2 linked regions of the Prochlorococcus marinus CUG1417 genome follow. The protein of the gene in region 1 binds, or shares a complex with, the protein of each later gene. Links are inferred from orthologs where the notes say so. Each region holds a gene or a part of one and is shown in the gene's direction. Other genes may lie near its edges. The genes, in order: tsaD and tsaE.

What was found.
Region 2: the proteins of tsaD (region 1) and tsaE are in contact, whole or in part, in a crystal structure (PDB 6N9A), measured with the Thermotoga maritima proteins. The link is inferred for Prochlorococcus marinus CUG1417 from one-to-one orthologs. Residues at the interface, in WP_004082750.1 of Thermotoga maritima: Cys10, Asp11, Arg49, His50, Leu82, Gly84, Gly135, Gly136, Glu154, Thr155, Leu156, Asp157, Asp158, Ser159, Glu162, Asp165, Lys166, Arg169, Leu170, Tyr175, Lys213, Thr214, Leu217, Tyr218, Gln221, Arg222, Asn324; in WP_004082108.1 of Thermotoga maritima: Leu37, Gly38, Lys46, Lys57, Val59, Lys60, Ser61, Thr63, Phe64, Thr65, Leu66, Met67, Val69, Pro71, Tyr82, Arg83, Leu84, Asp86, Asp88, Phe89, Asp93, Ile128, Asp130, Glu131, Arg134.

Annotation. Positions count from the first base shown.
Region 1 is NZ_JAAORN010000001.1:446,892-450,166, forward strand. Bases 212-3,153 are described here. They hold tsaD (tRNA (adenosine(37)-N6)-threonylcarbamoyltransferase complex transferase subunit TsaD), read left to right. Parts: upstream 212-1,118; coding sequence 1,119-2,189; downstream 2,190-3,153. Other genes in these bases: gmk (guanylate kinase), read left to right, coding at 212-315; psaJ (photosystem I reaction center subunit IX), read right to left, coding at 332-466; HA140_RS02525 (Photosystem I reaction center subunit III), read right to left, coding at 490-1,044; HA140_RS02535 (high light inducible protein), read left to right, coding at 2,195-2,371; HA140_RS02540 (cation:proton antiporter), read left to right, coding at 2,538-3,153. Also shown: more of gmk, read left to right, coding at 1-211; more of HA140_RS02540, read left to right, coding at 3,154-3,275.
Region 2 is NZ_JAAORN010000002.1:507,376-510,535, forward strand. Bases 180-3,006 are described here. They hold tsaE (tRNA (adenosine(37)-N6)-threonylcarbamoyltransferase complex ATPase subunit type 1 TsaE), read left to right. Parts: upstream 180-1,287; coding sequence 1,288-1,725; downstream 1,726-3,006. Other genes in these bases: ahcY (adenosylhomocysteinase), read right to left, coding at 180-1,236; HA140_RS08905 (carbohydrate kinase family protein), read right to left, coding at 1,683-2,681; HA140_RS08910 (alpha/beta fold hydrolase), read left to right, coding at 2,770-3,006. Outside these bases: more of ahcY, read right to left, coding at 1-179; more of HA140_RS08910, read left to right, coding at 3,007-3,160. UniProt on the Escherichia coli protein: Required for the formation of a threonylcarbamoyl group on adenosine at position 37 (t(6)A37) in tRNAs that read codons beginning with adenine.

The DNA of each region.
Region 1 (3,275 bases):
TATGGAACACCTCTCTCTTCTGTTAATGAGAAAATAAAAAAGGGATTTACTGTGCTACTTGAAATTGAGGTAGAGGGCGCAAGGCAGATAAAAAATAAGTTTCCTAATTCTCTGTCAATATTTTTACTTCCTCCGGATAAAGAAGAGTTAGAGAGAAGGATAAGAAATAGAGGTACAGAAAAAGAAGAGGCAATTAAAAAAAGACTCTTAAGGGCTAATTATGAGATTTCAGTATCAAATCAATTCGATTTTGTGTTAACAAACCACAATGTTGATGAAACAGCTAAAAAAATAATCAAGTTAATAAAAACTTGATTATTCTCTTTTTGTCTCAGCTCATTGGATGAAATAATAAATCTGGGAAAAACCTATTGAATTCAATAATAATTCCGGCTGTAAGGCTTAGCCAAATTGCTGCTACTACTGGGGCAGATCTTACAAATTTTGTGTTTAGGATTTTGAACATTTTATAAAAGTTTTTAAAGATGTTTAGCGAGGACCATTAAGTGTAATGTTGTTATCTTTCTCTCTTAAATCTCCATTTCTACCTTGTTTATTAGCGAGAAGAGGCCATTGCGCTCCTTTTACAAGACATTTTCTTGCTAAGTCTAAGTCAATAATGATCTCAAGATCTGCTGGATTCTTAGTCTTTTTTGATTCAATCAAATACTCTCTTCCAGACCAGCCTATAATCCCAGCAATGTAAATGAACAATACTCCGGGAATAAGTAAATCGCCTTCATGACCTCTATTTAAAAGGGCTCCCCATGGCTCAAGAGGAGGTCCAATTATTAAATGTGGAAGACCATCATCTCCGCATGATGCTTTTCCGTATCTTTCAAATCTTGCGATGTCTTTTTGAGTAGTTGCAGAATTTGCTCTCTCAATGAATTTAGGATTTTCAGAGCATTTTGTGAGGGCTGAAGCAGTATATTCTGTGCTAGCTCTGTCTGCGTTTAAGGCAGGCCCATTTGCAGCTAGAGCAATTGGAGTAATTCCTAGTAACAGAAAAACTGAGGTTATGATTGAAAAAAAGAATTTCATAAGTTGCAATCTTTAATTCCTTATAGTGTGTTGATTAAGAAATTAATATTAAAATAGAACAAGTTGAATCAAAAATGAATAAAGTTTTAGCTATTGAAACAAGTTGTGATGAGACATCTGTCTCAATAGTTTCTAATATTGGCGATACTTTCAAAATACATTCAAATATAATCGCATCTCAAATTGAAGATCATTCAAAATGGGGAGGTGTCGTGCCTGAACTCGCAGCTAGAAAGCATTTAGAGTTATTACCTTTTGTTTTAGATAAGGCTTTAGAAGAATCAAAAATCAAAATTGAGGAAGTTGATTATATTGCATCAACTGTAGCTCCTGGATTAGTTGGTTGTTTAAGAGTTGGCTCTATAACTGCAAGATCTCTTTGCATGTTACATTCAAAGCCATTTTTGGGAATTCATCATTTGGAGGGGCATTTATCTTCAATTCTATTTTCAGAAAACTATCCAAAGAAATCTTTTCTTACATTACTTGTCAGCGGCGGACATACTGAATTGATAAAGGTTGATGATAGAAGGGTAATGCAGAGACTTGGGAAAAGTTTTGATGATGCTGCTGGAGAAGCCTTTGATAAGGTTGGAAGACTATTAGGTTTAAGTTATCCTGGAGGACCTGCAATTGAAAAGATTGCTAAAAATGGGGACCCAATGAAATTTAATTTACCAAAATGTAGGATTTCTGATAAAAAAGGTGGATTTCTTAAATATGATTTCTCTTTTAGTGGTCTAAAGACCGCCGTATTAAGATTAGTTGAGAGAATAAATTTGGATGGGAAGGCCATTCCAATTCCTGACATTGCTGCAAGTTTTGAGAGAGTAGTGGCAGAAGTCTTGGTGGAGAGAACAATAAAATGCGCAGAAGACCATAGCTTGGATGATGTTGTTGTCGTTGGAGGAGTGGCTGCTAACAATACATTAAGAAAAATGATGATTAGCGAAGCTAGTAAAAAATCTATTAAAGTTCATTTAGCTCCCATTAAACTTTGTACAGATAATGCGGCAATGATTGGAGCGGCGGCGTTGTTTAGGATCAAATTTAAGGATCATTTGAGTTCCCTTAAATTAGGTGTCGCAGGAAGACTATCTATTGAAAATGCATATACCCTTTATGAAGAAAACCCTCCTTTTTAACTTCAATGAACAAACAATCTAAAATCGAGATTAAAGAGACAAAAAACTTTGTTGATAAAAAGGAACTGAATTTGTGGAAAAGAGGTTTTACCCCTCAAGCTGAAATATGGAATGGAAGGATGGCAACTGTTGGTATAGGAATTATTTTTCTAATTATTGCTTTAATAAGCCAATTTTCTTAAAAGAAATAAAATTCATTTAAATTAAAAGTAGTTTTGAAAGATTTAGTGAAAATTACTCTTGTTCAGCTGATTAATTAAATTAAAAAAGTATTGTATTTATTGGACTTCAGATAAGATTGTTGATTTAATCAAAATAATAAATATTTTTTACTAAATATAATTTTTTATGACGCCTGAAAGGCTTGGATTACTTTGGGGAATAACTGTATTCGCGGGTGCTTGTGCTCGATTATTTTCATCTTTAACAGGATTCCCCAGTGTTGTTATTTTATTGCTTTCTGGGTTACTCATAGGAAGATCAGGCTTAGGACTGGTTGAGCCTTTAGATCTTGGACAAGGGCTTGAAACTATTGTAGGGCTTTTAGTCTGTTTGGTTCTTTTTGAAGGGGGACTAAATTTAAAACTGCCTGAGGGGAATATAAGAAATACTGTTTTGAAAATTTCATTGGTAAGACTTTTTATTTCATTATCAGCTGGAATTTTTATCGCGCATTGGCTGGCAGGTCTCTCATGGCAAGTCGCAGGAATATATAGTGCAATAGTTCTAGCTACTGGACCAACAGTTGTCTCTCCACTAGTGGAACAAATAAAATTAGCTTCCCCTCTTTCGGAGGTTTTAAAAGCTGAGGGGTTGTTGCTTGAACCAATTGGTGCAGTTCTTGCATTACTTCTTCTAGAGCTGACTTTAGGTGACCTACGTGGGATTAATGATGTATTTATAGCATTAATGCAAAGATTAGGGGGAGGAGTTTTAATTGGATTAAGCGCAGGATGGATACTTTCAGAAATTTTAAAAAAAATAAAAAATGAAGCCTCATTTGGTATAGAGCTTCAAGTTACCCTTGGATTTATTTTCCTTGTGTATGGAATTTGCGAATATTTTCTTCCAGAATCAGGCTTGCCA
Region 2 (3,160 bases), on another replicon or contig:
AAGTTCAATTTGAGCTAGTACTTGATTAGTAAAAGAATTACTCATAACAAAACTCGGATGTCCAGTGGCACAACCTAAGTTAACTAATCTACCTTCAGCTAAAAGGATTATTTTATTACCACTCGGTAAAGTTATATGATCAACCTGCGGCTTAATATTTTCCCATGGATAATCTTTCAATGAGGCCACATCAATTTCATTATCAAAATGGCCGATATTACAGACTATGGCCTCATCTTTCATCTTGACAAGATTTTGATTTGTTATTACCTGATAGTTCCCAGTTGCGGTAACAAATATATCTATATCTTCTACAACATCTTCTAATGTAACAACGCTAAAACCTTCCATTGCAGCTTGGAGGGCACAAATTGGATCAACTTCAGCAACTTTTACAATTGCACCAAGTCCTCTTAGAGACTGAGCTGAACCTTTACCAACATCTCCAAAACCCATCACTAACGCAACCTTCCCAGCAATCATCACATCAGTGGCACGCTTTATACTGTCAACAAGGGATTCTCGGCAACCATATAAATTATCAAATTTGCTCTTGGTTACTGAATCATTAACGTTAATAGCAGGAAAAGGTAAAGCATTTTGCTTTTGCAGTTGATAAAGTCTTGCAACTCCCGTTGTAGTTTCTTCAGTGACACCAATTATATTACTCTTAATTCTAGAGTAGAAGTCACTATCATTTTTCAACTTGGACTTAATAGAATTGAATAAAGCAATTTCTTCTTCATTACTTGGTTTATCTAGAACAGATAAATCTTTTTCTGCTTTACTACCTAGTATCAACAGGCCAGTTGCATCTCCCCCATCATCAAGAATCATATTTGGAGAATCTGACCCCCAATCAAGGATATAGTGGGTATATTGCCAATACTCATCAAGAGTCTCACCTTTTTTTGCGTATACAGAAATTCCTTGATCTGCTATAGCTGCAGCCGCATGATCTTGAGTTGAAAAAATATTACATGAAGCCCATTTAACTTCTGCACCAAGATCAACAAGAGTTTCTATTAAGACTGCTGTCTGAATAGTCATATGAAGACTTCCAGCTATTTTTGCACCTTTTAATGGTTTTTCAGATTGATATTTATCTCTAAGTGCCATTAAGCCAGGCATTTCCGTTTCAGCAATTTTAATTTCTTTACGACCAAAATCTGATAGAGAGATATCAGCAATTACGTAATTAGGTGTAGAGGTCTTCACTGAATTTGCAATAACCATATCTAGTAAATACTTTTTCTATTAAACTATAAATGATTTTTGTGTAATTTTGTGTTTGTTGAGAATTTAAAAGAGACTTTAGATTTAGGGAAAAAACTCTCACACAAATTAAATCCCCAATCAATTGTTTTGTTAAAGGGTCCAATTGGGGCTGGGAAAACTTCATTTGTTCAAGGCATTGCTAAAGGCTTATCAATCTCTGAGGACATTACAAGCCCTACATTTGCTTTGTCGCATCACTATAACTCCGGAAAAATTCCGCTCATTCACCTTGATTTATACAGGTTAGAAAATGTTTCTTCGGCAAAAGAATTTTTTTTTTCAGAAGAAGAAGAGGCCATACAAAAACAGGCTATTTTAGTTATTGAATGGCCAGAATTAATAGAAACAGTTATTGATGATTTTTGGAAAATAGAAATTAGATACGCTAAAAATTATGGTAGACACTACGAGATAAGAGATCCCAAAAATTTATTAACCTTCTCATAATATGGCTGTTGCTCGATAGCCCCTTCACCAAGGCAAGTTAATAAGCCACAAACACTTGCGAACATAATGCAATCTTTTATCTCAAGTTCATTCGTAGGATATCCAGAAGAAATTAATTTTGAAATTAAACCAGCTAGAAAAGCATCACCTGCGCCAGTTGTATCAACAATTTTTTGTGAAGTAGGAGTTTCGGTAATTCCCTGCAATCCATTGATATACCATGAAACAGGATTTTTCCCATCGGTTATTATTACATCTGGTCTATTGGACAATTGTTGAGATATTAGCAAGGGATTTTCATCCTCAAAAAACAAAGTTGATTCTTCCTTAGCAAGTTTTAAGACATTTGCATGATTTAAAAATTTCTTGATTAAATCAACTCTCGCGGCTTCACTAATTTCCAATGAAAAACTTGCATAATCCCAAAATACCTCTCTCCAATTCAAATCAATAACAATTCTTACTTCAAATTTTTTAGCCTGTTCAAGAAGAAAAAAAATAGTCTCTGCTGATATTGGAGATGATAATAAGATCGTTCCGGTAACCAAATATTTTGTTTCTAAAAAAGATTTCTCCAAATTTAAAATTTCTTTTTCGATCAATTTCTTACTGATAACTTCGTCTGCGAAGCATGAATAAGAACTTTCCTCAAAGCCTGAAAAAAAACGATCTCCAAATTGATCTCTATCTACATTCACCACGCGAGTAGATGAATCATTATCTATTTGCAAGAAATCTAGATTAACGCCCAATTCATTAAATTGCGAAATAAATTTTTTTCCATAATCATCACTACCCAAACTTCCTATAAATGTTGAATCTATTTTTAATTTTCTTAATGCACAGGCAACATTAGCAGGCGCACCGCCCAAAAAATCTGTAAATCCCTGATTTGATTTATTTCTGATTCTGTCTATTAAAGCCTCTCCAATACATACGACCTTATTCTTTTCCATAAAATAAACGCTTTCCTTAATTAAGAATAATTTAATAAAAACGAATAATTTTTTTTTGAATTAAAGTTTAATTAAAAGCATATTCATAGTGTCTTTAAATAAATCTAAAACTTGGAAGTGGAAAAATTGGGAAATTTCTTGGTCTTTATCAAAAGAATCTACTTCTGAAAAAAATATTAAAATTTTATTAGTTCATGGATTTGGAGCATCAAAAAACCACTGGAGACATAATCAAGATTTTCTTGGTAAATTTTCTAACTGCTACGCAATTGACTTGTTAGGATTTGGTAAAAGCAGCCAACCTAGTGCTTTATTAAATTACGAACCTGATAGAGAAAATTCAATTAAATATTCATTTGACTTATGGGGTAATCAAATATCAACATTTTGTACAGAGGTAATTAAATCTCCTGTTTACTTGGTAGGAAATTCAATTGGTGGTGTTATTGCATTGAAAGCTGCTGAAATGCTTAAGAATA